4 regions of the Rhizobium sp. 1399 genome follow, and region 1 is predicted to be linked to each of the others. Evidence: predicted binding sites of a transcription regulator. Region 1 holds the regulator's gene; each other region holds the start of a gene.
The links. The regulator PhoB, encoded in region 1, activates phosphate uptake and scavenging genes when phosphate is short. The targets are predictions, from matches to a motif close to TGTCATNNANCTGTCAT.

Region 1 (7,326 bases):
TCATCACCGCAGGCATCGTCATGGGCATCATGCTGATCCCTTACGTTTCCTCGCTGTCGGACGATATCATCACCGCAGTTCCGCGGGCACTGCGTGACGGCTCGCTCGGTCTCGGCGCTACACGCTCCGAAACCATCAAAAAGGTGGTCTTGCCCGCAGCCCTTCCCGGTATCGTCGGCGCGCTGCTGATGACCGCTTCGCGCGCCATCGGCGAAACCATGATCGTGGTTCTGGCCGCCGGTGTCGCCGCCCGTATCCAGATCAATCCCTTTGAGCCGATGACGACAGTGACCGTCAAGATCGTCAACCAGCTGACCGGCGACCTTGAGTTCACCTCGCCGCAGACGCTGGTTGCCTTCGCACTTGGCATCACGCTGTTCTGCATCACGCTTTGCCTCAACATCTACGCGCTCTACATCGTGCGCAAATATCGGGAGCAGTACGAATGACGAATATTGTTTCCCCCGTCGCCGGCGTCACCGTTTCCAAGGCGCCCGCGCGTCGCGATATCGGCATCAAGCGTCGCTACGCTGCCGAGCGCCGGTTCCAGGCCTATGGCATCGCAGCCATAGCATTCGGCCTCGTCTTCCTCTTCATTCTGCTTTGGACGGTCATCAGCAACGGCTATACGGCCTTCCTGCAGACGTCGATCACCCTGCCGATCGAATTCTCCGAGAAGACGATCGACCCGGACAACAAGCGTGCGACCGACCCTTCGGTGCTGGTCGCTGCCAACTATCCGGTTCTGCTGCGCGACGCGATCGTCAAGCAGCTCGGCATCAATGCCGCAAGCCGTCCTGACGTGCGCGATGCGTCCAGCATGCTGTCCAAGGGTGCGCCCATTCAGCTGCGCGACATGGTCGTTGCCGACCCGTCGATCATTGGCAAGACCGTCAATGTTACAGTGCTTGCAGATGCCAATATCGACAGCGCCAACAAAGGCCAGATCAATCTTTCGGTCGATGAGAAGAACCGCAAGGTCAACGACAAGCAGGTTGCCTGGATGAATGAGCTGAAGGCGAGCGGTGCTCTCCACAAGACGTTCAACACCGGCCTCTTCGTCAACGGCAATTCCAGCCGTCCGGAAGCCGCAGGTCTCGGCGTCGCCCTCATCGGCTCGCTTTACCTGATGCTGATCGTTCTCGTGCTTTCACTGCCGATCGGCGTCGCCGCCTCGATTTACCTTGAGGAATTCGCGCCGAAGAACAAGCTGACGGACCTGATCGAGGTCAATATCAACAACCTCGCCGCCGTTCCGTCGATCGTCTACGGTCTGCTCGGCCTGTCGGTCTTCATCAACTTCGCCGGCCTGCCGCGTTCGGCATCGCTGGTCGGCGGCCTGGTGCTGACCCTCATGACGCTGCCGACGATCATCATCGCCACACGCGCGGCCCTGCGCGCCGTGCCGCCGTCGATCCGCGCGGCTGCCCTTGGCCTCGGCGCCTCGAAGATGCAGATGGTGTTCCACCATGTGCTGCCGCTTGCAATGCCCGGCATCCTGACCGGCACGATCATCGGCCTTGCCCACGCACTCGGCGAAACCGCGCCGCTGCTGCTCATCGGCATGGTCGCCTTCGTCGCCCAGGCGCCGGCCACTCCGCTCGATCCCTCCACGGCACTTCCGGTCCAGGTCTACATGTGGGCCAACGAAGCCGAGCGCGCATTCGTGGAAAGAACCTCGGGTGCCATCATCGTCCTGCTCCTGTTCCTGATCGTCATGAACATCGGAGCTATCCTCTTGCGTCGTCGCTTTGAGCGCCGCTGGTAAACGGAGTAAAGATCATGAACATGTTGACGGAAGCCGCAGTCGAGAAGGCGCTGGACCAGAAAATGAGCAACGTCCCGTATAAGATGATCGGTCAGGATGTCTCCGTTTATTACGGCGAGAAGCGCGCGCTTTTCGATGTCAATCTGAACGTCCGCGAAAACACCGTGACCGCCCTGATCGGCCCGTCGGGCTGCGGCAAGTCCACCTTCCTGCGGTCGTTGAACCGCATGAACGACACGATCGATGGCTGCCGCGTCACCGGCAAGATCACGCTCGACAGCGACGATATCTACGATCCCGACATCGACGTCGTCGAACTTCGTGCCCGCGTCGGCATGGTGTTCCAGAAGCCGAATCCGTTCCCGAAAACGATCTATGAAAACGTTTCTTACGGACCGCGCATCCATGGCCTTGCCAAGTCCAAGGCCGACCTGGACCAGATCGTCGAGACGAGCCTGCAGCGCGCCGGCCTCTGGAACGAGGTCAAGGATCGCGTGCATGAATCCGGCACCGGCCTGTCCGGTGGTCAGCAGCAGCGTCTGTGCATCGCACGCGCCGTTGCCGTCAGCCCGGAAGTCATCCTGATGGACGAGCCCTGCTCGGCACTCGACCCGATCGCGACTGCAAAGGTCGAAGAGCTGATCCATGAGCTGCGCGAAAACTACACCATCGTCATCGTGACGCATTCCATGCAGCAGGCCGCGCGCGTATCACAGCGTACCGCAATGTTCCACCTCGGCAACCTGGTCGAGGAAAATGACACCGACAAGATGTTCACCAATCCCGACGATCCGCGCACCCAGGACTATATCATGGGCCGGTTCGGCTGATTTTGGCGATGTGAAGCCTTCCCGATTTTCGAGGACAAAGCCCCATGGCATCGACACATATTTTTTCCGCTTACGATGACGATCTGAAATTCCTGTCCCGGCGCATTTCCGAGATGGGTGGTCTTGCCGAACAGATGGTCGGCGAGGCCGTCCGTGCGCTGGTCAACGGCGACACTGCGCTCGCCCAGAAGGTCATTTCCGACGACGTGATCCTTGATCACGCGGAACGCGAAATCAACGACAAGGCGATCGTCACGATCGCCCGTCGCCAGCCGATGGCCTCCGACCTTCGCGAGATCATGGGTTCGATCCGCATCGCCGCCGACCTCGAGCGTGTCGGCGACCTCGGCAAGAACACCGCAAAGCGCGTCATCGCCGTCCAAAGCACCGGCGTTCCGCGCAAGCTCGCCCGCGGTCTCGAGCATCTCTCCGAACTGGCGCTCGTCCAGCTCAAGGAAGTGCTCGACGTCTATACGACGCGTTCTGCGGACAAGGCCAAGTCCATCCGCGAGCGCGACGATGAGATCGACGCGATGTACACCTCGCTGTTCCGCGAACTCCTCACCTACATGATGGAAGATCCGCGCAACATCACGAGCTGCACGCATCTTCTCTTCTGCGCCAAGAACATCGAGCGCATCGGCGACCATGCGACCAACATCGCCGAGACGATCTATTACATGGCAACCGGCGCCCAGCCGGAGGGTGAGCGTCCGAAGGACGACAGCTCCAATACCGTCGGTGCGGTGACGGAGTAATCCGGACCTGCCAATTGCGTGCGCGCCCTGCGCTGGGGCGCGCAAAGGTCGCAGCCAATTCCAAGTTTCTGCATGGTCCGTTGCTTAAATCACCCCCGGTTTAAGGATCATGCATTAGGAGACTGACACGCATGATCCCAAGAGTTGCAGTTGTTGAAGATGAAGAGGCGCTGAGTGTGCTTCTCCGCTACAACCTCGAGGCTGAAGGTTTCGAGGTGGATACGATCCTCCGTGGCGACGAGGCCGAAATCCGGCTTCAGGAGCGCACGCCGGACCTGCTCATCCTTGACTGGATGCTGCCGGGCGTTTCCGGCATCGAGCTCTGCCGCCGGCTGCGCATGCGGCCGGAGACCGAGCGCCTGCCGATCATCATGCTGACGGCACGCGGCGAAGAGAGCGAACGCGTTCGCGGTCTCTCGACCGGCGCGGACGACTATGTCGTCAAGCCCTTCTCCACGCCGGAACTTGTTGCCCGCGTCAAGGCGATGCTGCGACGCGCCCGTCCGGAGGTTCTCTCCACCGTTCTGAAGTGTGGTGATATCGAGCTCGATCGCGAAACCCATCGCGTTCATCGCAAGAGCCGCGAAGTCCGTCTCGGCCCGACCGAATTCCGCCTGCTCGAATTCCTGATGTCGTCGCCGGGCAGGGTCTTCTCCCGCTCGCAGCTTCTGGATGGCGTCTGGGGCCACGATATCTACGTGGACGAACGTACCGTCGACGTCCATGTCGGACGCCTGCGTAAGGCGCTGAACTTCTCCAACATGCAGGATGTCATCCGCACCGTCCGCGGCGCGGGATATTCCATGGAAGCCTGATCCGAGTGATCGGAGGTCACGAACGGGTCGCTCGGTTTTGCCGGGCGGCCCGTTTGTCTATCTGGCACCCCTAGCTTCTTATGAAAGCCGACACCAGGCGCCGAAAGCGAACCTCGAGAGAATCTGCTTTCTACAGACGAATGCGTGCGAGAACTCGATCAAGAGCCTTTTGCAGAGCCGCAGTGCCGCCGAACTCGCGAAAGTTTTCGAGCACCTGTTCATTCAATCCGCCCTTGGTCGAATGCTCGCCGATGAGTTCATCAAAACTCGCGACAGGTTTTGAACGGGCAGCATGGGCGAGGCCGGAAAACAATTGACGGAGGTAGGCGTCGCCAGCCGTTCTCGAAAGCCCTTGGCTCTGCAGCCAGGTCGACGTCGCGTCCAGGATGCCGAAATAGGTGGCCATCAGGCAGCTCGCCACCGCGAGAAGTTCGAACTCAGGTCTGTTTTCAACCTGGATCGCCGTTCCGAGCGCCGAAAAGAGGGCGTGGGAAACCTCGTCGGGCGGGTAGATCGCAGTCGCGCCCTGAAGATCTGCGATGAACGGAAGTGGAATTGCCAGGCTCAGGCGAACTGGCTGATCGATCCACGCCAGCAGTTGATCCATTGGCGTGGCCGCGACGAAGCTGATGACATGGTGGCCCGGCCGAAATCGGAGCGAGCGGATGACCTCCTCGGCAATTTGCGGCCTCACTGCCACAAATACGAGATCGGATCGGTCGAGAACATCCTGGTTCCCCAAAGCGATCGACACATTCCGGTTTGCCGCCGCAAGGCGGGCGGCGACGCTTGCGCTGCGCGGTGACAGCACTACCGGTGTGTCGCGAAACGCTGTCTTGCCCAATCCGGTGACGACGGCCTCGGTAATCGTGCCCGTCCCGACGAACCCCATTGCCATCCGCTTTGGATCGATCTCCATTGGCACCCCTGACCGACTGTTTGCGCCGTGCTACTCCACGAGAATACCGCATCTGTATCAGAAAATCGCGTTACAGCGCCATCACCACCGTTCCATACCGGTCTAGGGCTGAAACGCATCGGCGGCGTTGGGCCAAGTTCGCATCGTCAGGCATGGTGAACGGCAGGCAGAGATCGGCCCCCGGCAGATCGTGGTCAGGAGCCGTTTTCCAGCCCTCCTGTGCCGACTAAAAAATACGCCCCTCTGCGCGTCAGCGAAGAGGGGCGGCGGATGCTGCATCTGTTGAGAAGGCGCTGGTCAGGCGACCCGGACAGCCTTTCGGCGTTCGCTGACCGGCTGGTAGGCGAGGCGCTGGTGATAGTTGCAATAGGGCGAGGAATCCGGGGAGTCGCAGCCGCAGAAGTAGAAGTCGTCCTTCAGAGGATCGCCGACCGGCCACTTGCAGGTGCGCTCCGTCAGTTCCGTCAGGCCGAGACGACGCGAAATCGGCACGACCACGTTTTTGGCCGGCACATATTCCATTTCCTCGACCGTTTCGATCTCGATCTCTTCCTTCAGCATCGTTGCGCCCTGCTGGCGGGTAACGGTGCGGGTGGTGATGCGAGACGCATAGTTCGGGGCGCGCGGAGCCGACGTATTGCGCTTCGGTGCGCGCGCAGCGGTCGCCGTGCCGCCGGCCTTGGCGCGGCCGGGAAGACTGAGCCGGTGAACTTTGCCGATAACAGCGTTTCTACTCACTCCGCCAAGCTGCGCAGCGATCTGGCTGGCGCTCAGCCCTTCCGACCAAAGCTTCTTGAGCTTCTCGACACGCTCGTCTGTCCAGTTCATTGCCCTGTCTCCACCTTTCGCGTTGGTGATGGCAGAATCCCTCACCGTTGCCTCGGAAGTCTCCGAAGCAAGAAACGCCTGATCAATTTTGGTGACTAGTTCCGCCGCATGCAGTCTAGTAATTGAACTTTAACCTAGTGTGAGCCTGACTCTGTGACAAGAGTCGCGTGAATCCGATGAATCCGAATTCAGGGTTTTCCCCAACTTGCTTCCCCGGAGAGTCATTTCTGCAACATTAGCTGTTGATAGACCTGCAAGTCTGATTTGAGGCTTGACGCATGTGCTAAATCCTCAGTTTTGTTGACATTGCAGTGCGAAAAGTAAATAGTGCTCCCTGCCGCCGCAAGGCGGCATTTTTGATTTTTCGGGCCTGGTTTTCTTAGCCGGAGTCCATTGCCTCAGAGCCTGACCAGGAGATTGCGCCATGGCTGAAGCCTCGCCGCTTTATGATACCTATTCTCGTGCCCCGCTGCGGTTCGAGCGAGGCGAAGGCGTGTGGCTGATCACCGAAACGGGCGAGCGATATCTGGATTTCGGCGCGGGCGTTGCCGTTACCTCCGTGGGGCATGGCAATCCGCACGTTGTGGCCGCTCTCAAGGATCAGGCCGACAAGGTCTGGCATCTCTCCAATATCTATGAGGTGTCGGGACAGGAGAAGCTTGCCAAGCGCCTGACGGATGCCACTTTCGCCGACAAGGTGTTCTTCACCAATTCAGGCGCCGAGGCGCTCGAATGCGCCATCAAGACGGCGCGCCGCTATCAGTTCTCCAAGGGCCATCCCGAGCGCTTCCACATCATTACTTTCGAAGGCGCCTTCCACGGCCGCACGCTCGCGACCATCGCCGCCGGCGGCCAGGAGAAATATCTCGAAGGTTTCGGCCCGAAGACCCCTGGTTTCGATCAGGTGCCCTTTGGCGATGTCGAGGCTGTCCGTGCCGCTATTACCGACAAGACCGCCGGCATCCTCATCGAGCCGGTGCAGGGCGAGGGCGGTGTCCGCCCGGCAACGTCCGAATTCATGAAAGCGCTCCGCCAGCTCTGCGATGAGCATGGCCTGCTGCTGATCCTCGACGAGGTGCAGACCGGCGTCGGCCGTACCGGCAAGCTCTTCGCTCATGAATGGTCGGGTATAACGCCCGACATCATGGCGGTTGCCAAGGGCATCGGCGGCGGCTTTCCGCTCGGCGCCTGCCTTGCGACGGCAGAGGCCGCTTCCGGCATGAAGGCGGGCACGCATGGTTCCACCTATGGCGGCAACCCGCTGGCCATGGCTGTCGGTAACGCGGTGCTCGATGTCATCCTGGCCGAGGGCTTCCTGCAGCATGTGCGTGATGTCACTCTCGTCTTCCGCCAGGGCCTTGCATCGCTCAAGGATCGCTATCCCGACGTGATCGAAGATATCAGGGGC
Region 2 (7,326 bases), on a different contig from region 1:
AATCGGCCAGACGCAGTTCCTGCCACGCAACGTCGTAAGCTACGGCGCGGACGGTGACGGTGACGGCCGCGTCGATATGGTTGGCTCCCGCGCTGATGCGCTGGCCTCTACCGCCAATTTCCTTAAGGGTCACGGCTGGCGTGCCGGCGCCGGTTACCAGCCGGGCGAGCCGAACTTCGTCGCCATCCAGGGCTGGAATGCCGCAACGGTCTATCAGCAGGCAATCGCCTATATCGGTCAGCAGATCGACGGCAACTGAAGAGACGTTCAATAGGAAAATGATACGAGCGCCGCATGCGAATGCGGCGTTTTTCAGCTGCGGATATCGTGGGTTCCGCCGGCAGCCTTGCGCCGCTCTTCCTGCGGTGCCGCCGAAGGAACAATCGGCCCGGCAACGACGCAATTGCGTCCCGAGGCCTTGGCGGCATAGAGCGCCAGATCGGCGCGCTTCACCAGATCATCGAAGTTACGATTGCTCACGGCATTTGCACGCCCCGCGCAGCCGAAGCTTGCCGTAACTCGCAGCCGCTCGCCACTCGGCAGCGCGATGTCAGCAGCCTCGATGGCCAATCGGACACGTTCCGCAACGATCGCCGCATCCTCAGGTGTCGAATCCGGCAGCAATGCCATGAACTCCTCGCCGCCGTGGCGCACCAGCAGATCGAAGGAGCGAAAGCTTTCCCGCGCGACGGCGGCTACGTGCTTCAGCACGATATCGCCTGCGTCATGGCCATATACGTCGTTGATTTTCTTGAAGTGATCGAGATCGAACAGCACGACCGAAATCCAGCGTGATCCATACTCAGCCTGCATCAGAAGCGCCAAAGCGGCAGCCTCGAAGCCACGGCGATTATAAAGGCCCGTCAGAAGATCGGTTTGGGCAGCATTGCGCAGTTCGTTGATGAGCAGTTCACGCTCTTCGGTGACACGGGCGACGAGACGGATGCCCCGAACCGCAAGCGCCACAATAAGGGCAACGAGCAGAACCAGTCCGGATGACAACGCAAGCACGATCGTCATGTGAATGTGCGAGCGCATCGACAGCTTCTGTCCGGTCACATGAATATCATCGGTTACGGAGGCGATTTTCTGCCGCAGGAAATCCAGCCGCTCGTTCTGGATACCAATCCATTTGTCTCGGATCGCCTTGTCCGGCCGCAGCGCACCCGAAACCATGGCCTTTGTGAAGGTATCGGCCCAGACCTCGTCGGGCTGAGCCCTATAGGCAAGGATCTCCCGGACGACAGGCGAGGAAGAATGAAAACGCAGGCGATCCATGCCGTTACCGAGCATCATTTCGCCTTGAACGAGCTGCTCGTGTGACATGGCGGAAAAGTCGGTTTGGTCGAAATAACGCTGGCCAAGGTTGCCGATCAGCCGCTCACCGTAGTAGGTCAGCAGGATACTCATCAGCTCGCTGGATTTGCGCATCAACACGGGATCATGGATCCTCGACGAAAGCGACGAGACGAGACCAAGCTGCTTCAATCCGGCCTGACCATAGATATGAACGGGGTTGCCGCCTTTGCCGTAATAACCTCGATCGACCGCCGAACGCGCCGCAACGATACGGCTGTAAGCAAGACGGAGATCGGAAAGCTGTGACTGCAGACCGAGATCAAGTGTTTCAACGGGCGGGAGACTGGCGTTGAAACGCGCGCGTTCGCTGTCGAGCGCGCTGCGCCTTTCCATCATGGCCGCCCTGGTTATCTCGTCCGGATTGTTGATGTAGGTTCGCGTCGCGACGAGTTCCGCCAGAATCTCATTGGCAGCAATCGATCCTCCACGAGCAAGAACATCGGCAAAGAGATGGTCATTTTCGAGCGCGCGGTACTGCATGAGCGAGGAGCGGATCAACACCACTCCTTCGACAATCATGAAGACGAAGGGCAGCAGAATGGCGGCTAGTACTGCCCTTCTGATATTCTTGAATTTCAGCACTTCGAAATTCATAACTGATCCACGCGCATATACCGCCTGCAAGCGCAGCTTAGTGGAATATCTTAAAAAACTGCTAAAGCGGTCTATCCCTAGATTTCGGGACGGATAAAATCGAGTGTCTCAGAATCCATCACCCAGAGCTCGCCGGTCGAAATGTCGAACCAGACGCCGTGAAGCTCCAGCTTGCCCTCTTCTTCGAGAGCCTTGATATCAGGGAAAGATCTGAGATTGTTGATCGAATTGCGGATGGAGACCCGCTCCAGCGCAGTCTGCCGTTCGGCCGGCGTCATGACGTTGTTGCTGCCAATCTGCTCGGCGGCAGGGCGAACGAGCGACATCCAGCGGCCGATGAAATCACCGGATGATAAAGGCTCAGCATCGGGATCAAGGGCTGCGCGGATACCGCCGCAGCGGCCATGGCCCATGACAACGATATTCTTGACCTTCAGAGCCTGCACGGCGAATTCGAGCGCTGCCGACGTGGAATGGAAATGGCCATCCGGCTCATAAGGCGGCACCATGTTGGCGACGTTGCGGATGACGAAGAGTTCGCCCGGCCCTGCATCGAAGATCAATTCGGGAGCCGCGCGCGAGTCGCAACAGGCAATAACGAGCGTCGTCGGGTTCTGCCCGTTTTCCGCAAGCTGCCGATACCGGTCGCGGGCATCGGCATATCGCCCGCTCATGAAGTTGCGATAACCGTCCAGCAGGGAGTTAGGGAAGCTCATCATGTCTCTGGATTAGCGCGCACGTGAGCCAAGATCAACTGCTGCGCTGCAAAAGCCGGAGACCTATTTTTTTCGCCGCTGGGCAGGATGGACGAGGTGACGCATCTGCACCATTGCCATGGGCGTCGAAAGACTGGAGGCATCGCTTGCCAGCATCAGCTCGTTGCTGCCGCGCTTGACGGCGCGCGCCAACACTTCGAACACGCTGGCGGTCGCCAGCTGCAGCGCCTTTTCATCCTCCATTCCCGAGAGCAGGCGAGAGAGAAAAAGGGCGGCAAGCAGGTCGCCGAGCCCATTTGGTGGGTTTTCAACGACACGGTGTTCGGCAAGCAGGGCATGCTTTCCAGAGAGATAGAGATTGCCGGTACCGCCCGCCATCATCGGCACCGTCGATGTGACCAGCATGCGCGAGGGGCCAAGCGAAAGTGCGGCCTCCATGACCGCGCTGTTGTCATCAAGTGCCGCGCCTGAAAGCCAGGCAAGTTCGTACCGGTTCGGCGTTGCGAGCGAGGCAAGCGGTATCAGATGGTCGCGGATCGCCTCGGCTGTCGCTTCCGGCACGTAGAGGCCGCCGAGATCACCCATGACCGGATCGCAGACATAGAGCAGCTCCGGATTCTTCTCGCGCAAGGATGCAACGAGTTTCGCGACGGAGCGGGCCTGGGCTGCGTTGCCGAAGTAGCCTGACAATACAGCCTTGACCTCGCCGATCCACGGCGCGCGGATGAGATCGTCGATCGCCGCCTCGAAATCGGCCTCGGCGAAGGTCAGCCGTGTCGAGCGGCCATGACCGGGATGCCAGGGCAGCACGATCGTCGGCAGCGCCCAGACCTGATGGCCGAGCGTTTCCAGCGCAAAGACCGCAGCACGGTTTCCAACCGACCCCCGCACGACATGGCTGGAGATGACGATGACTGCGCCCGCTGCGTTTTCCGACATGGCATCCGAATCCGAATTTCGACCGCCGTTGATGATCTTTTTGACGAGGCGCTGTCAACCATTCTTCACGCGAGCGTGGAAATGTGCGGCGGGACGTAAAGGCCGGATAAAGTCATTTTGCCGTCCATCGGCATAAAACGACCTAAAAGCTTTCGAAATCTCTCGCAAGCATAGCCAAAAAAGCACGAAAACTACTTTTCGAAGCCCTCTTTTAAGGATTCTTTCGAAGAACCTTCTGCTACCTTGCCCACATCAAAACAATCGGGGGGATGATCCATGGCCACCAGAAACAATCCAAAACGGGAAAAGCAGATCGAGAGCGCACGCAAGATCGCGGCCGCGACCGGCGAACCCCATCTCGATCCCGAAATCCTCTTCGGCCGTGCAAGCGGCGACGACCTAGAACTCTACACCCCAGAAATGCTTGCGCTTTCCGCCGTACACTCGGCAGCCGAGCTCGGCGCCTGGAACGGCAAGGTGCCGCGCGTCAGCATCGACACGGTCGCCGATGTCACGCCCGATGGCGTTGCAATCTCCATTCTTTCGGTGACGGATCACAATAAGCCCTTCCTCTACGAATCCGTCATGGGTGAGGTGACCAGCACCTACCGCGACATCTACATGGCAGTTCATCCGATCCTGATCCTGGAAGACGGCAAGGCTCCGGAACTCTATTCCGCCGATGTGCCGAGCGACCCGGCAAAGCGGGTGAGCCACATCCAGCTTCACATTTCGCCTCTGAGCCCCTCCCAGGCCGCCGACCTGATCAAGCGGATCAAGGCGGTACTCGAGCAGGTAGAGCTTGCCGTTTCCGACTGGAAGCCGATGCTTGCCCGCGTCGATGAAGTGATTTCAGAGCTTTCGAATTACAACGCCAGCCGCAAGAAAGCCGACCGTGACGAGGCCATCGCCTTCCTGACCTGGCTGCGTGACGAGAACTTCACCTTCCTCGGCATGCGCGACTACGTCTATTCCGGCAAGGGTCCCGATTCCAAGGTCGAACGCGACAAGGGAACAGGCCTCGGCATTCTCTCCAATCCCGAGGTTCTTGTTCTGCGCACCGGTAAGGACGCCGTGACGACGACGCCGGAAATTCTCGCCTTCCTCGATGGTCCCGATTTCCTGATCGTCACCAAAGCCAACGTGAAATCCATTGTCCATCGCCGCGCCTACATGGATTATGTCGGCGTCAAGCGCTTCGACGCACAGGGCAACGTAACGGGGGAACTCCGCATCGTTGGCCTGTTCACCTCGACAGCCTATACGTCCTCGGCCACCGAAATCCCGCTGCTGCGGTCCAAGATCGAAAAGGTGAAGGAGCATTTCGGCTTCGACCCGATGAGCCACTCCGGCCGCATGCTCGACAACACCTTGGAATCCTATCCGCGTGATGATCTCTTCCAGATCGATACCCCGCTGCTCGCGACCTTTGCAGAACAGATCAACGACCTCGCCGATCGCCCGCGCGTGCGGGTGCTGCCGCGCATCGACCATTTCGACCGTTTCGTCTCGGTCATCATCTTCGTGCCGCGCGAGGAATATGACTCGATCGTGCGCGAACGCATCGGCGCCTATCTGAAAACCGTCTATGACGGCCGTGTTTCCGCCTATTATCCGGCCTTCCCGGAAGGTGGAGTGGCTCGCGTTCACTTCATCATCGGCCGCTCGGGCGGTAAGACGCCACGCATCCATCAGGCCAAGCTCGAGGAGACGATCCGCCAGATCACCGCGCGCTGGGACAGCCGCTTCGAGATGCTCGCCGGCCCCAAGGCGCCGAAGCTCGGCGTCAGCAACGCCTTCCAGGAAGCCTTCACGCCGGATGAAGCGGTCGGCGATCTGCCCGACATCGCCGCATGCGCCGCCGGCGAGCCGATCCGCATCGAATTCTACTATCGCCAGGACGATGAACGCGGCCGCATCCTGTCGCTGAAGATCTTCCATAGCGGCGAGCAGCTGCCGCTGTCGCGCCGCGTGCCTCTACTCGAAAACCTCGGCTTCAACGTCCTGAGCGAACGGACCTTCGATATCGAAGTTCCGGCCGCCGACAGCGCCATCAACATTGTCGTGCTGCACGACATGGAACTCGAGGCTCGCAGCGGTGCGGACATTGACCTCGCACGTTTTGGCGCACCGCTCGAAGAAGCCTTCGTCGCAGCCTTCAGTGACACGATCGACAATGACAGCTTCAACCGGCTGATCCTGTCGGCCGGTCTCTCGGCCCGCGAGGTTAGTGTGCTGCGCGCCTATGCGCGCTATCTGCGCCAGGCCGGCATCGCCTATTCGCAGGATTATATCGCAACCACCCTCGACAAATATCCTGTTATCGCCGCTTCGATCTTCCGCCTGTTCCACGACACGCTCGATACGAAGCTGTCGGAAAAGGCGCGTATCAAGAAGCTCGCCGAACTGCATCAGGCAATCGAAGCCGAGCTTGCCGACGTGCCGAGCCTGGATGACGACCGTATCCTGCGCCGCTATGTCAATATCGTCGATGCAACGCTGCGCACCAATTATTTCCAGCGCAATGCCGATGGGACACCGAAGGCGATGCTCGCCTTCAAGCTCGACCCGTATCTGGTCGACGGCCTACCGGAACCGAAGCCTTTCCGTGAAATCTTCGTGTATGGCGTGGAAGTGGAAGGCGTGCATCTGCGCTTCGGCCGCGTTGCCCGTGGCGGCCTGCGCTGGTCGGACCGCGCCGAGGACTATCGTACCGAAGTTCTGGGCCTCGTGAAGGCGCAGCAGGTCAAGAATGCTGTGATCGTGCCTGTCGGTGCCAAGGGCGGTTTCTATCCCAAGAAACTGCCGATCGGCGGCAGCCGCGATGAGGTCTTCAATGCAGGCAGGGAAGCCTACAAAACCTATATCCGTACGCTGCTTTCCATCACTGACAATATCTCCGGCGCCGACATCGTCCCGCCTGATAACACGGTGCGTCTCGATGGCGATGACCCCTATTTCGTCGTCGCTGCCGACAAGGGCACGGCAACCTTTTCCGACACCGCCAATGCCCTTGCTCAGGAAGCGGGCTTCTGGCTGGACGACGCCTTCGCTTCGGGTGGTTCGGCCGGTTACGACCACAAGAAAATGGGCATCACTGCCCGTGGCGCCTGGGAAACGGTGAAACGCCACTTCCGCGAAATGGACATCGATATCCAGACGACACCCTTTACGGTGTCAGGCGTCGGCGACATGTCCGGTGACGTTTTCGGCAACGGCATGCTGCTTTCGCCGAAGATCAGGCTGGTCGCTGCTTTCGATCATCGCGACATCATCATCGACCCCGACCCGAATACGGAAAAGACGCTCGCCGAGCGCCAGCGCTTGTTCAACCTACCGCGCTCAAGCTGGCAGGACTTCGACAAGTCCGTGCTCTCGAAAGGCGCCATGATCATTTCGCGCTCGGCAAAGTCGGTTACGCTGACGCCGGAGGCCGTAGCCGCAATCGACATCGACAAGGCGGTCGCCACGCCCTTCGAGATCATGACGGCGATCCTGAAGAGCCCGGTCGACCTGCTCTGGTTTGGCGGCATCGGCACCTACGTGAAGGCCGCGTCGGAAACCGATGCGGAAGTGGGCGACCGCGCCAACGATCCGATCCGCATCACGGCCGACGAAGTGCGCGCCAAGGTAATCGGCGAAGGCGCCAATCTCGGCGTCACGCAGAAGGGCCGCATTGCCTATGGCCTGAAGGGCGGACGCAGCAATTCCGATGCCA
Region 3 (7,326 bases), on a different contig from region 1:
TCAGCGACACGATCGGCCGGCGCCCCGTGCTGCTGATCTCGCTTGCCGGTGCCGCGATCAATTACGCCATCATGGCCTTTGCGCCATCCCTCACTCTGCTGCTGATCGGCCGCGCCATCGCCGGCCTCACCAGCGCCAATATGTCGGTCGCCTCGGCCTATATCACCGATATTTCACCTGCCGATCAGCGCGCGCGCCGCTTCGGCCTGTTCAACGCCATGTTCGGCGCCGGCTTCATCATCGGCCCGGTCCTTGGCGGGTTGCTCGGCGATTACTGGCTGCGCCTGCCCTTCATCGCCGCCGCCGTACTCAACACCTGCAATCTGCTGCTTGCCCTCTTCGTCCTGCCAGAATCCCGCACACTTGAATCTTGCACACCGTCTCGCCGGAAGATCGATCTCGCCACGCTGAACCCGCTGCGGCCGCTGAAATGGATCGTCTCGATGAAAGGACTGCTGCCCATCGTGCTGGTCTATTTCGTCTTCAGCGCCGCCGGCGAATCCTACGGCACCTGCTGGGCGCTCTGGGGCTTCGATACTTTCGGCTGGAACAGCTTCTGGATCGGCCTGTCGCTCGGCGCCTTCGGCATCTGCCAGACACTCTGCCAAGCCTTCCTGCCGGGGCCGGCAACCCGCCTGCTCGGCGAGCGCTGGTCGGTCATGACAGGCATCGCCGCCGCCGCGATCGCCCTCCTCGTGATGGCACTGGCCAGCCAGGGCTGGATGATCTTCGCCATCATGCCGGTCTTCACCCTCGTCGGCATCGGCAATCCCGCCTTCCAGGCGCTCGCCACCCGCACGGTCGCGCCCGATCGCCAAGGCGAGCTGCAGGGCGTGCTCGCCTCCACCGTCTCCCTCGCCTCGATCATCGCGCCGCTCGGCTTTTCATCCCTCTATTTCGTGACGCGACAGAACTGGCCGGGCGGCATCTGGCTCTCGGTGATCGCCCTCTACGCGATCGCGGTGCCGCTGGTTCTGATGAGCACGAGAACCCGTGGTGAATGTCTCGATCATCAACGGTGAAACTCCCTGAAGAAGTTCCACACCTCAACCGCTGTCTCGATATCGTTGCTGCATCCGCCGAAACGGGGTCCATCTACCGGATCATCATGACCGGAGCTGGTATCGGACTTGGCGAGACGGGGCCAGCAATGGCCTCCGTTTTCGATACGATACAACTGAACCCCCGTATCGGCCTGGCATCCGGACCATTGAACCAGGCTGGCGCGGGTCAGGTCATGCGGGTCGAGATGCGGCAGCGCCGTGGCATTTTCCCCGGTGCAGCCGTCGATCCGGCGCCAATATTCCGTTGTCTCCGGAACGGAAAGCAGCCTGCCGAAGGAGCGGATATAACCATCGTAGCGCTGCACGTCATCATCAGTGCCGTTCACCATCATGACCGGCATGGTGTGGCCGGGCTTGCAGTCTTCGACCTGCGCTTCGTTTATCGCGCTGGCGACGGGAGCAATCGCTGATATCCTGTCAGGAAGCGCGCAGGCCAGCGTATAGGTCATCAGCGCGCCGAACGAGAAGCCCGTGGCATAGACCCTTGTGCCGTCGGCAATCTTCCGGCTCACCAGATCGTCAATCATGGTGCGGAAAAAGCCGATGTCATCAACCGGCTCGCCATTGATGACAGGCTTCCTGTTTTTGATATTCCAGGCGCCGTCGATCGCTTCCGGATAAAGGGTGATGAAGTTCTCGCTGTCAGCGACAGCATCAAATCCGCTGTTTTTCTGGAAGTTGGCGGCCTTGTCGTCTGACCCATACATCACGATGACAAGCGGTGCGGGGTGTCCTTCCGCTCCCTTGGGAATATGCAGGATCGCCGTGCGGTCCACGCCCTGCCACTTGTAAGTCAGAACTTCATCGGCATGAGCGGCCGTCCAGCCGAGAAGAAAAAGGAAGGCGGCGAATGGCAGGCGGAGCAATGCGCGGCACATGAAACATTCCCGCTTTCGAACGAAAATACAGCGACGAAACATAAGTCATTCGGTGTCGCTGGCAATGACCGAAAGTAGCGACGCCTAGGGACACGATGTCGCTTCCGGCGGATCGTGGACGAGGCGCGAAGTCCGCTCCCGTCCCATCGGTTTCCCGCAAGATCGAAAACACCCTCAGCGCTCAGGCAAGCCCGCCTGTCGCAAACCCTCGGCGGTCTGGGCCGCCCATTGCGGCACCCCCCGAAACACAGGCCTCGACAAATAACGCTCGATCGTAAAATGCGGCTCGATCTCCATGAGCTTGCCCGCAGCCCACCGGGCCGTCTTCACGTCACCGCTCATCGCCGCCCAGGCCGCCATCATCCGGTAGCACCAGGTCACATCGGGATGTTTGTTGACGACCTCCCGGGCAATTGCGACGGCCTGCGAAAGGGAGCCGGCCATGGCGAGCGACAGGGCCATGCCCATGCGCATGTTGAACGCAAGCGGATCCGCCGGGCTCAGCGTCAGCGCCCGTTCGAACCGCTCCGTAGCGCCAGTCTCGCCCTTGTAGCTTGCAACCCAGCCATAGCGCGCCCATGCCCAGGCATTGTTCGGGGCGAGCGCCAGCGCCCGTTCAAGATAGGCCGCCGCCCGCTCCTGATCGCCGCAATGGCTGAGTGCCCCGCCGACGGCGGTCAGGGCGGTCGGATCATCATCGATGGAGCCCACTGCGGCTTCGACAGATTTTAAAGCCCGCTCCAGATCCCGCTCCGGTTCCTCGGTCCAGATGTAGCCAAGGTGCTGGGCGTAGCACCATGCCAGAAATGCGTGGGCGCGGCCGTAAGCAGGGTCGATCGCGATGGCATCCAGAAGCAGCGGTATTGCCCGCTCGTTCGTCGCCTTGCTCTGGCCCCAGAGATACGGGTAGGCGCGCATGACGAGATCATAGGCGCGCAGGCTGCTGGGCGGCTTGCGCTTCGACAGCTCGGTTTCGGCACTCTGGATGGCCGGATGGATGGCGCCGGTCACCTGAGCCGCGATCCTGTCCTGAAGCTCGAATATGTCCTCGGCCGCGCCCTCATAACGCTCTGACCAGAACTGCATGCGCGTCTCGGTATCGACCAGCTGCACGGATATCCGCAGCCGCTCTCCTCCGCGCCGAACCGTACCCTGGACCACGTAGTTGACGCCGAGTTCCCGTCCGAGGTCACGCACGTCGACGAAGCGTCCCTTGTAGGTGAAGGCGGACTGGCGCGCGATGACGAAGAACTCCCGAACGCGCGAGAGCGCCGCGGTGATTTCCTCCACGACCCCATCAACGAAATACTCATCGCCCTGACCGCTGAGATTGTCGAAGGGCATGACGACGATCGACGGCTGGTCTCTGCCGAAGCGCGGCGCAAGTGACGGCGTTAGCCCTGGCCCGGCCTCCCCGCTTTCAGCCGCCTCCTGCCAGTCGACCCGAAAGACGGAAATCGGCCTCGGGATATTCTTCATAGAGCGTTCGCCAAGGCTCGTCAGCGTGAACGGCACCTTGCCATAGAGATGCTCGCGTACCGACCCGGAAATGCATATGCCTGCCGGCGGCGCCATCTCCTGCAGGCGCGCGGCGATATTGACGCCGTCGCCGACCAGATCGTCACCCGACACAATGACGTCACCCAGATTGACGCCGATGCGGAACTCCAGGCGGCGATCCCCGGGGATGTCTTTTGGATTGCTCGAGAGGCGTCGCTGGATTTCGACCGAGCACCGGATAGCCTGAACAGCGCTTGCGAACTCGGCGACAAACCCGTCACCCGCAGTGCCGAAGATGCGGCCGTCATGCTCGCCCACTATTTCGGCGATCTGGCTGAGGCACGCGTTGAGAGCACGAACCGTGCCCTCCTCGTCCAGCGCCGTAAGGCGGCTGAAACCGGCAACATCGGCGGAAAGGATGGCTGCGAGCTTTCGATCCACAGCAGTGATTGCTCCGGCGGCGTATCATACCGTTGGATGAATATGCGCGGATTTTGCCAAATTCATAGAGTTTTGTCGCAAAGGGGACGGATGAATGACCGCCTTTGGCATGGCGTATCGCGACGCTCCAACACCTGTGGGCCCGAAGCAGACTGAGCTTTGAGGCGGACTGCCAAACCTGCCGAGCACAGGAAGCGCCCGGGCTGTGCAAACGCAAGGGCATAGGGCTTGGCCAGAGGCATTTATACCGCCAGAAGTTATACGTATTTTTCGATATTCAATTTTACCGATAGTTTTTGGCGCCTGTTAATAGCCGGCTGCTATTCGGTCGTCATCGCAAATGCCTGTGGCCAAAATCCCTGTGATCGAAATCATTATGAAGTCGGAATTTTGAAATGAGACTTTTGAAAAAGCTTGTTGTCGTCACCGCCTTGCCGATGCTGCTTTGCGGCTGCGGCGCAGCCAAATCTCTTCAGGCTGGAGCCGCCAAGCTCTCGGATGACCTCGGGACCGCCCTGACCGCCCCCTATACCAAGATCGACAGCCAGTGGCGCGGCAAACCGATCGCGAAATTCGAAGACAAGTTCGGGGCGCCGACGGACCGCAGCGTTGCAGGCGGAGCGCCCGTGCTGACCTGGCAGCGATCGCGCATGGTGCGGATACCCGCAAGAACCTATGACCAGACGGAATACATCGGCAACATGGTCCTCACCAAGCGGATCTTCTCACCGGAACATGATCAGGAAGTGTCCTGCACCGTCGCCGTCACCGCAAAATCCGGAATAATCACGCGGGTGAAGCCGCTGAGCGACAGGGTCGTTCCGGTTGGCGAAGACGGGTTCTTTCCGTCGAACACCTCGACCTGCCAGATCATTTTCGGGCTGTGAGGGAATAGCGCGAGCGCAATGGACGCGGATCACGCCTTCTGCGCAGAAATCTTCGGCACGGTCGGCGGACTGGCAACCCATGGCCCATTGAACACGTGCGCCGATCATCGCGGCGTTCTTGCGTCACATATCCTTCACCGTTCCCGATTAGGCAGACCGAAATCCGGAGACTGCCCATGGACTCGACCACCCAGCCAAACCGCCCCAAGATCGCCGAGACCGTCATCCACCCGACGGCAAGCCTGAGGGATTCCAGCATCGGCAAATGCTGCGAGATCCTGGAGAATACTTCCCTGCACACGGTCGAACTCGGGGATTATTCCTATCTCGGCCAGCGCTGCATCGTCGGTGATGCCAGGATCGGGAAATTCTGCGCCGTCGCCGCGGAAGTCCGGATCGGCGCGCCCAATCACCCGATGGACCGCCCGTCGATGCACCGCTTCACCTATTGCCCGGAATATTACTCCGCCGATGCCGTGCGCGATCACTCCTTCTTCGCCGAGCGAAAGGCGGACCGCGCCATCATCGGCAATGACGTCTGGATCGGCCACGGCGTCATCGTGCTTCCGGGTGTGACGGTTGGAGACGGCGCCGTGCTCGCGGCAGGCGCGGTGGTGACCAAGGACGTTGCGCCCTATACGATCGTCGGCGGCGTTCCCGCCAGGTTCCTGCGCGAGCGCTTCTCGCGAAACGTTGCGGAAAAACTTGCCGCGATCGCCTGGTGGGACTGGCCGTTCGAGACCATCATGGCACGGCTCGCCGATTTTCAGTCCAGCGATATCGAAGCCTTCTGCGAGCGCTGGGCCTAGTTTGGGATTTCATTGAGAGAGACAAGCGGATCATGAGCGACGAGAGACATGAGCATAATGCGGCCTGCCACTGCGGCCGCGTCAAATTCCGGCTCCGGTTGGCGGACGAATTCAATACGATCCGCCGCTGCACCTGCTCCTACTGCCGCATGCGCGGCGCCATCGCCGTCTCGGCTGAGCTTGCGGATATCGAGTTCGTAGAGGGCGAAGACAACCTGACGCTCTATCAATTCAATACCCGCACGGCGAAGCATTATTTCTGCAAGACCTGCGGCATCTATACCCATCACCAGCGCCGCTCGAATCCGAACCAGTTCGGCATCAATGTCGCCTGCATCGAGGGCATCAGCCCCTTCGACTTTCCGGAGGTGCAGGTCATGGATGGCGTCTCCCACCCCTCCGATTCCGGCACCAAGGCGAGGGTCGCCGGCATACTTCGCTTCGAGCCGACAAAGTGAGGTCATGCCAGGCGAGCGCTCCTGCCCCGGAACGGCTCCAGCGGCATACGGCCACCAAAATGAAACGAGGCCCGGGCATTCGCCGGGCCTCGCTGATTGAGCCGGATATGTGCCACACTCAGCTGGTGCGGCGTGACACGACCCCGTCAGTAGTCCCAGAAGATCGGCACCCAGCGAAAGGCTTCGCCGTCGACCGCCACATGGCCGATGGACGGGAACGGCAGGTGCGTGGCCACCAACAGTTCGCCGGTCGCCGCCAGTTCGCGCAGAAGTCGGATCCGAACGCGGACCGCTTCTTCGGGGTCGTGTTCGAAACCGTTGAACCAGTCGGGATGTTCGAAGCCCACCGCGAATACGGCGTCGCCGGCAAACATCAGCTTGTCGCCGCCGGAGGCCACGCGGACCACGCTATGCCCGGGGGTATGGCCACCGGTGCGGGAGACGACGACACCCGGCGCCACCTCGTATTCTTCATCGAACAGCCGCAGCTGGTTTTGGTACTCCTTGGCGAACCGCTTGGCGGCTGCCCGAAGCGCGTCCGGAAAGCCCGGCGGCATGGAGACGTGAGAGAAATCGGGCGCCTCCCAGAATTTGACCTCGGCGGCGGCCACATGGATGCGCAGGTCCGGACGCAGCCGTTCCTTCACCCCTTCGACGAGCAGCCCGCCAACATGGTCCATGTGCATGTGGGTCAGCACAACGTCGGTCACGGAACCAAGATCGATGCCTGCGGCCTCCAGTCGCTTGATCAACTGTCCGGCCCGCGGCAGGTTCAAGTCCGGGTCGATCCCGAGCCCCGCATCGACGAGGATGGTCTGTGCGCCGCTACGCACCACGACCACGTTCAGCGACCAGTCGAAAGCGTCCGGCGGCAGGAACATGTCGCCCAGCCAGCCGGCCCGCACCTTCGGGTCGGCGTTGTGTCCCAACATCGCGGTTGGCAGCGGCAGAACCCCATCGCTGACCACCATCACCTCGATGTCGCCGATATCAAGCGCATAGCGCGACGGAACCAGCTCGCCGGGCTTTGCTCCACCGGGAGCCGAACTGTTCTGCGAGGACATATTTGTCTGTTGCGGACCCGTGCTACGGGCTTTTGTTTCTAACTGCGACATGACGCGCTCCTGTGTTGCGTGGACACCAGCCTGTCACTGTCCATTCGGTAATACGCGGATGTCGCATACCAGCATGGATCCGGCGCTCGAACCTCACGTTTCCAGACGTTTCCGTTTTCGAGCGCTCTTTGGTGGCGGCCCCTAACAACTACAGCCGCCCTCAGGCGCCCGTAA
Region 4 (7,326 bases), 550 kb from region 1:
CGGCACTAAAGCCGTTGCAGCGCAAGGGCTTTGTCGATGTGGTACCAAACCCGAGGGACCGGCGTGGCCGTCTTCTGCGCCTGACGGATGACGGGCGGGCAGTCCTGCAACAGGCGCTGCCGATCTGGGAAAGCACGCATGCGGCACTCGAGACCAAATTGCCTGAGGGCAACGGCGATCACCTGAGACGCGACCTGCAATACCTAACGTGACCCTGCAGAGTCCGTGGCGGTCGCAAAATTAGCCACAAAAAGCCTATTGACTTAGAGTGCACTCGAAGCCGTAGCTTCCTTGGCGTTGTGACGAGAACAGGTGTCTCATGAAGATCAGTGACCTCGCGAAACGGTCAGGTTTGTCGGCTCATACGCTGCGTTACTACGAGCGTATCGGCCTGCTTCCCTATGCCGATCGCGACCGATCCGGACAACGCGACTACGACGCTTCCATCCTTTCCTGGATCGAGTTTGTCGGCCGTCTGAAGACGACCGGCATGCCGATCCGCGACATGCTCCTTTATGCGAAGCTTGCCGATAACGGGAAAGCCACTTTCAGTGAGCGTCGAGAGATGCTTAGGGAGCATCGTGAGCGTGTCCGGGCCCATGTGGCCGATCTCGAAACCTGCCTTCGCGTCCTCGACGGCAAAATCGCCTCCTATGAAGAGGCGGAAGAAAGGATGAGAGATGACAGACTCAACAATGCGGACACGCCGGCTCGGGCAAGGACTTGAGGTCGGATCGATCGGCCTCGGCTGCATGGGTATGAACTGGGCCTATGGCGCGACCGCCGCCGACAGGGGCGAGGCGATCGCCACGATCCATCATGCGCTTGATCGTGGCGTAACCCTGCTCGATACGGCCGATAGCTATGGCCCGCACACCAACGAAGAACTCGTGGCGGAGGCGATCAAGGGCCGGCGTGACCAAGTGGTACTGGCAACCAAGTTCGGCATCGTGCGGGCAGCTGGAGCGATACCAGGCGTCAGCGCCCAGACGACCAACGGGCGGCCCGAATATGCAAAGGCATCCTGCGAAGGGTCTCTACGGCGGCTCGGCGTCGACCATATCGATCTCTACTATCTCCACCGTGTCGATCCCGATACGCCGATTGAAGAGACCGTGGGCGCGATGAAGGAACTCGTCGAAGCCGGCAAGGTCAGACATATCGGTCTCTCGGAAGCCCGCGCTGACACAATCCGCCGGGCACATGCCGTGCATCCCATTACCGCCGTTCAAAGCGAATATTCGCCCTGGTCACGCGATCCGGAAGACGGCGTGTTGCAGACGCTTCGTGAACTCGGGATTGGGCTTGTGGCCTATTCGCCGCTCGGACGCGGCTTCCTGTCCGGCGCGATCAAATCCGTCGATGAACTCACGCCCGATGACTACAGGCGGACCTCGCCGTGGTTCATGGGTGACAATTTTAAGCGCAATCTCGAGCTCGTCGCCCTGTTCGAAGAGATTGCACGCCGCAAGGGCGCAACACCGGCGCAACTGGCTCTCGCCTGGGTGATGGTTCAGGGCGAAAATATCGTGCCCATTCCCGGCACCCGCCGCCGCGCGCGACTGGACGAGAATCTTGGAGCGGCTGGCGTTGATCTTACACCACAGGATCTCGAGGAAATCGCCAAGGCCCTGCCCCGCGCCGTCGGAGATCGCTACGGCGAAATCGGCATGCGGGCGCTCAACGGATAAACATCCGGAAGTCGAAGTCTTCTCCCCAACCTGTGGGGAGAAGACATAGCGTTGTCGCGACGATCAGCGCGACAGATCAAGCGCTGCCGTCAGGTTGCCCATCGGCGCCTCGCTGTTCAGCGCCAACGCCTTATCGCGGGTGAGCAGGCCCGGCAGCACCGGCAGGTCGTAACGGGCGGTGATCAGGCGCAGGATCGAAGTCGTATCATACTGGGTGTGATCGACCATGCCGCCCTTGGCGTAGGGCGAGATGATGAAGGCCGGTATGCGGTTGCCCGGGCCCCAGCGGTCGGCCTTCGGCGGAGCGACGTGATCCCAGAAACCGCCGTTTTCGTCATAGGTGACGATGACCAGCATGTGCTCCCATTGCGGGCTCTTTTCGAGATGCGAGACCAGATCGGCGAGGTGCTGGTCGCCGCTCGAAACATCGGCGTAACCGCCATGTTCGTTGAGGTTGCCCTGCGGCTTGTAGAAGGAAACGGCCGGCAGCTTGCCGTCGTCGATATCCTTGATAAAGGCTTCGCCGCCTAGGCCGCCGTCCTTCAGGTGCTCGGCGCGGGCGGCCGTGCCCGGCGCATAGTTGGCGAAGTAGTTGAAGGGCTGGTGGTGGAACTGGAAGTTGGGCACCGGCGTGGCATTCTTGCCATCGAGTGCTGCCTGCCAAGCGCCGCTATACCATGCCCAGGTGACGCCCTTCAGCGACAGCAGGTCGCCGATGGTAATCTCGTGCTGCGGTGGCAGGGTGTTCGGCTGCGAGGGATCGGCATAGGCTGCATCACCGTCCTTGGCCGGGGCGTTGGCGCTCGGCTGATAAGGCGGCTGCATGGTGTTGACCGCGTAGAAATCCGGCGTCAGGTTGCCGTCGGAGACGAATTTCGGAGCACCTTCGAGGGCGGATTTCGGTCCGTTGTCGGCAACGGTCAGCGAAATGCCGTCGGCATCGACCTTGGCGATCGTCGGCTTGGCCGGGCTCTTGGCGGCATCCGCATAATAGGGCGCGCAGGCGCAGATCAGCTGGAAGTGGTTGAAGAAAGAGCCGCCGAACCCGCCCTGGAAGAAATTGTCGGCAAGGACGTATTTCTTGGCGACCTGCCACATGGGCAGGATCGAGCCGTCATAATGGCCCATGACGAGGCCACCGGAATCGGCCCAGGCGACGAACTTATCGTTCTTGCCGCCGTCGATCTGCATCTGCTCCTGATAAAAACGATGCCAGAGGTCGCGGGTGATGACGTTTGTCGTCTGGGCAAAACCCTTGGGATCGTCGATCGAGAAGACGGCGTTGGCGAGGTGAGCGGACTGGGCCTCGGTGATGGCGGGCGTGACACCCTTGGCGGTCAGGCCGCCCCAGGAAGGCGGCAGTTCGGCGAGCGGCGCGCCGTCGCGATCAAGCTGCCGTGCCTGGCTTTCGCTTGCATTGGCAAGGCCGTTGGCGCCCGGAAAGCTGCCATAGAGGTTATCGAAACTGCGGTTTTCAGCGTAGATGACGACGATATTCTGGATCTTGTCCATACCGGCGGGTGCTGCATAGGCGGCCGCGGCTGATACCAGCGGCAGCATGGCCGAGCCGGCCAGCGAAAGATTGCGGAGGAGATTCAGTCTGGTCATGGCGGGATACCTCATGGCTAAGGGGGCGTGGCTAGAGGGGGCGCCGGGCCGACGTGGAATGGCCAAGCGCAGGCGAGACGCTATTCCCGCCATCTATCAACTTTGTGACATCGGACGGGTTGCGGCTGCGGCCGGTACGCGCGCGTCATCAATCTGTTGCAGTCAGGTTCGATCATGAGGGCCCACAATGTTAACCCATTGGAATCCCTGCCATGGCGACGAGGTTTATCTGGCTCCTCCGGTCTGGCTTGGCGCTCGGTTTGGCAGCGACAGCGCTCGGTTTTGCCATTCTGCCCCTGCGGCAAAGCAGCGCGGCCGTTGCCGGCGGTGTGCATCCCGGCCCCATGTCACGGACGCAAGCCTATGCCCGCGCCGAAGCGCTGACGGAACTCGGCCGCAAGATGTTCTCCGACACTTCGCTTTCCGCCTCCGGCGTGCAGGCCTGCGCCTCCTGCCACGATCCGCATCACGGCTTCGCCCCGTCTTCCGCGACGCCGATCGAAATGGGCGGGCCGGATATGGACCAGCCGGGACTGCGCGCCGTGCCAACCTTGCGCTACCTGCAGGCGATACCCTCGTTCACAGAGCATTTCTACGATTCCGAAGACGAAGGCGACGAGAGCGTCGACAACGGGCCAACAGGTGGCCTGACCTGGGACGGGCGCGTGGACCACGGTTACGATCAGGCGAAGATCCCCCTGCTTTCGCCTTTCGAAATGGGCAACAAGGATGAGGCCCAGGTCGTCGCCTCGCTCGGCAAGGCGGTCTATGCGGAGGATTTCCGGGAGATTTTCGGCCAGGACATATTCGGTAATGCCAAGGATGCTTTCCAGGGTGCGGTCGAGGCTCTCAGCACCTTCGAGCAGAGCGGCGCGGATTTCTACCCCTACACCAGCCGCTATGACGCCTTCCTTGCCGGCAAGGGGACACTGACTGCGCAGGAGATGCATGGGCGTGAACTCTTCGAGGATCCGGCCAAGGGAAACTGTTCGAGCTGTCATTTGAGCGAGCCCGCCAACGACGGCGAGCCGCCGCAATTTTCCGACTTCGGCTTCCTGGGGCTGGCGGTACCGCGGAACATGGCGATCCCCGCCAACAGCGACCCTGATTATCACGATCTCGGCCTCTGCGGCCCTCAGCGTACCGACTTCAGGAACCGGCCGGACTATTGCGGCCTGTTCCGCACGCCGACGTTGCGCAATGTGGCGCTGAAGAAGAGCTTCTTCCACAATGGCTACTTCCATTCGCTGCGTGACGTCGTCTCCTTCTACGCCACGCGCGACAGCGATCCCGGCCGCTGGTATCCGAAAAATGCCGACGGCACGATCCGCAAATATGACGATGTTCCGCAAGCCTATTGGGACAACCTCAACCAGGATCCGCCCTTCGGCCGCAAGCCGGGCGACCCGCCGGCGCTGACGGAATCGGAAATCGACGACATCGTCGCCTTCTTGAGCACGCTGACCGACGCGGACCAGGCGCCCGACCCAACGCAGCAGGCAGCCCATTGAGCATAAAAAAGCCGGAGCAACGCTCCGGCCTTTCTTCGCTGGTGCTGCAAATAATCAGGCAACCGTGACCGGAACTTCTGTCGAGGTGCGCATTGCGTGGCTGTAGGGGCAAACGATGTGTGCCGCTGCTGCGAGCTTTTCGGCAGTTTCGCGGTCGACGCCCGGGATGTTGACGGTCAGGGCCACTTCGATGCCGAAGCCGCCGCCATCCTCACGCGGGCCGATGCCAACGGTTGCGGAGACGGTGGTTTCCTCGGGAATCTTGACCTTTTCCTTGCCGGCCACAAATTTCAAAGCACCGAGGAAGCAGGCCGAATAACCGGCCGCAAAGAGCTGTTCGGGATTGGTGCCCGTTGCGCCGTCGCCGCCGAGTTCCTTCGGCACGGTCAGCGTGACGTCGAGAACACCGTTTTCGGAAACGGCTCGGCCTGCGCGGCCACCGGTGGCGGAAGCTTTGGTCGTATAGAGAATAGGCATGACAATCTCCTTTGGTTGGCCCCGTTCGTTCGGGTTGAGTTTTTAATAACGCCCAATTAAATTGTACGCAAGTGAATTTTGCAAATTGCATTCGGAATTTGAAAAGAGGACAATGAAGACCTCTAGGGATGGCAGAGATGAAAGCGAGACCTGCGAAAGTGATGGAAATACCGGAAGAGGAAAAGCGGCTGGAGAAGCAGCTCTGTTTCGCGGTCTATGCGACGGCGCATGCCTTTACCCGCGCCTATAAGCCCATACTCGACAAGGTGGGCCTCACCTATCCGCAATATCTCGTCATGCTAGTGCTATGGGAAAAGGCCGAACTGCCAGTCAAGACGATCGGCGAGCAGCTCGATCTCGATTCCGGCACGCTCTCCCCTCTCCTCAAACGGCTGGAACAGAACGGCCTCATCAAGCGCACCCGCGATTCCCGCGACGAGCGGCAGGTTATCGTGTCGCTGACGCCGAAGGGTCAGGCGATGAGGGGCGAGGTCAATACGATCATGTCTTCGATCGGCGAGGCGATCGGCTGCACGCTGGAAGAAATGGCGGTCATGCGCGACATGCTGACCCGGCTCAGGGGAAATCTCAACGCAAGCATATAAGCCGGGACTTGATCATCGGCTGAAAGAAGATGCCCGCGCCACCCCGGCGCGGGCAATTTGCATTATTCTGCTGCCTGATAGGCCTGCGGGCGAAGCGTGGAGGTCTTCGGGCCGACAGCGGCAAGCAGGGTGATCAGGATCGCCAGCAGCGCCACGAAGACGATACCGCCGACATATGGATCCCAGCCGAAGTGCGGGGCTGCGGCGAAGATCGCGGAGGCCGCCGCAAGCACAATGCCGCCGCCGATCTGGAAGGAGGCAAAGAGCAGGCCGGAGGCAAGGCCGGACTTGTCCTCTTCGACATCAGACAGTGCGGCAACCTGGATCGCCGGATAGGTCATGGCATAACCGACGCCGAGCGGGATCTGGTTCAAGGCAACCAGGATGATCGGATCGATGTGGCCGACCAGAACGACCCAGAGGATGTAGCTGGTCGCCTGCAGGCCGACGCCGACAGCCATCAGGCCCGTCGTGCCGCGGTTCTGCGCCACAGTGGCAAAACGCGGTGCCAGGAACATGACGCAGACGCCGCCGAAGGCGAAACAGAAGCCGGTGGCAAAGGCGGACCAGCCGATGACATCCTGATAATAGAGCGTGGCGATGAACTGGAAGCCGACATAGGCGCCCTGGAACAAAGCGGCGATGGCATTGGCATGGCTGAGTTTTGCCCTGCGGAAGATATGCAGCGGCACCATGGGATCGGCATGGCGCGATTCGACGATCAGGAAGAGTGCGATCAGCACCACGGAGGCAACGAGCGAACCCCAGGTGAAGAAGTCATTCCAGCCGGCTGCGGCAGCATTGGTGATGCCGAAGACGAAGAGCAGTAGGCCGGGGGTGATCGTCAAGGCGCCCGCCCAGTCGAAATGCTTGCGTCCCTCGCCGCGCCGCGTATCCGGAGGCAGGACAAAGGGAGCGATCGCCAGCGTGAGGATTGCGACCGGAGCGCCCATGACGAGCGTTGCCCGCCAGCTCACGAGGGTGGCGGCACCGCCGAGCACCATGCCGAGCACGAAGCCGGTGGCGCCCGTGGAGGCGAAGACGCCGAGCGCCTTGGCCCGCTTCTCGCCCTCGCCGAAGACGGAGAGCAGCAGGGCAAGGGCCGCCGGGGCGGTGAAGGCTGCGGCGATACCCTTCACCAGGCGGGCAGCGATCAGCGTCGGCCCGCTATCCACGAAGCCGCCGGCAATGCTGGCGGCCGCGAAGATGCCGAGCGACCAGAGGAAAACGCGGCGGTGGCCGAAGAGGTCGGCGACACGGCCACCGAGCAGCAGGAATCCGCCATAACCCAGCACATAGGCGCTGACGGCCCATTGAAGCGAGGTTGCCGGCATACCAAGTTCGGTCTGTATGGCAGGCAGGGCGACCCCGATGGTGGACACATCCATGGCGTCAAGGAAATTCGCAGCGCAGAGCAGCAGCAACGCCAGGCCG

Region 2: the regulator PhoB is predicted to act here: its motif matches at 3,661-3,677, upstream of J2X71_RS35025 (NAD-glutamate dehydrogenase).
Region 3: the regulator PhoB is predicted to act here: its motif matches at 4,892-4,908, upstream of J2X71_RS26250 (DapH/DapD/GlmU-related protein).
Region 4: the regulator PhoB is predicted to act here: its motif matches at 3,443-3,459, upstream of J2X71_RS00840 (acid phosphatase).

Annotation. Positions count from the first base shown of each region.
Region 1 is NZ_JAVDSU010000001.1:700,307-707,632, reverse strand. Features, by position in the region: gene pstC (phosphate ABC transporter permease subunit PstC) at 1-449, shown strand, start outside; gene pstA (phosphate ABC transporter permease PstA) at 446-1,768, shown strand; gene pstB (phosphate ABC transporter ATP-binding protein PstB) at 1,783-2,598, shown strand; gene phoU (phosphate signaling complex protein PhoU) at 2,643-3,356, shown strand; gene phoB (phosphate regulon transcriptional regulator PhoB) at 3,488-4,171, shown strand; gene J2X71_RS03675 (pyrroline-5-carboxylate reductase) at 4,302-5,090, opposite strand; gene J2X71_RS03670 (GcrA family cell cycle regulator) at 5,388-5,918, opposite strand; gene J2X71_RS03665 (aspartate aminotransferase family protein) at 6,343-7,326, shown strand, end outside.
Region 2 is NZ_JAVDSU010000019.1:39,552-46,877, forward strand. Features, by position in the region: gene J2X71_RS35005 (lytic transglycosylase domain-containing protein) at 1-259, shown strand, start outside; gene J2X71_RS35010 (GGDEF domain-containing protein) at 313-1,938, opposite strand; gene J2X71_RS35015 (carbonic anhydrase) at 2,031-2,672, opposite strand; gene pdxY (pyridoxal kinase PdxY) at 2,733-3,608, opposite strand; gene J2X71_RS35025 (NAD-glutamate dehydrogenase) at 3,885-7,326, shown strand, end outside.
Region 3 is NZ_JAVDSU010000009.1:263,496-270,821, forward strand. Features, by position in the region: gene J2X71_RS26230 (TCR/Tet family MFS transporter) at 1-1,022, shown strand, start outside; gene J2X71_RS26235 (PHB depolymerase family esterase) at 1,013-1,942, opposite strand; gene J2X71_RS26240 (adenylate/guanylate cyclase domain-containing protein) at 2,117-3,883, opposite strand; gene J2X71_RS26245 (hypothetical protein) at 4,279-4,770, shown strand; gene J2X71_RS26250 (DapH/DapD/GlmU-related protein) at 4,947-5,579, shown strand; gene J2X71_RS26255 (GFA family protein) at 5,612-6,037, shown strand; gene J2X71_RS26260 (MBL fold metallo-hydrolase) at 6,184-7,101, opposite strand.
Region 4 is NZ_JAVDSU010000001.1:151,913-159,238, forward strand. Features, by position in the region: gene J2X71_RS00825 (MarR family winged helix-turn-helix transcriptional regulator) at 1-212, shown strand, start outside; gene J2X71_RS00830 (MerR family transcriptional regulator) at 320-727, shown strand; gene J2X71_RS00835 (aldo/keto reductase) at 696-1,691, shown strand; gene J2X71_RS00840 (acid phosphatase) at 1,755-3,299, opposite strand; gene J2X71_RS00845 (cytochrome c peroxidase) at 3,512-4,810, shown strand; gene J2X71_RS00850 (organic hydroperoxide resistance protein) at 4,865-5,287, opposite strand; gene J2X71_RS00855 (MarR family transcriptional regulator) at 5,416-5,892, shown strand; gene J2X71_RS00860 (MFS transporter) at 5,955-7,326, opposite strand, start outside.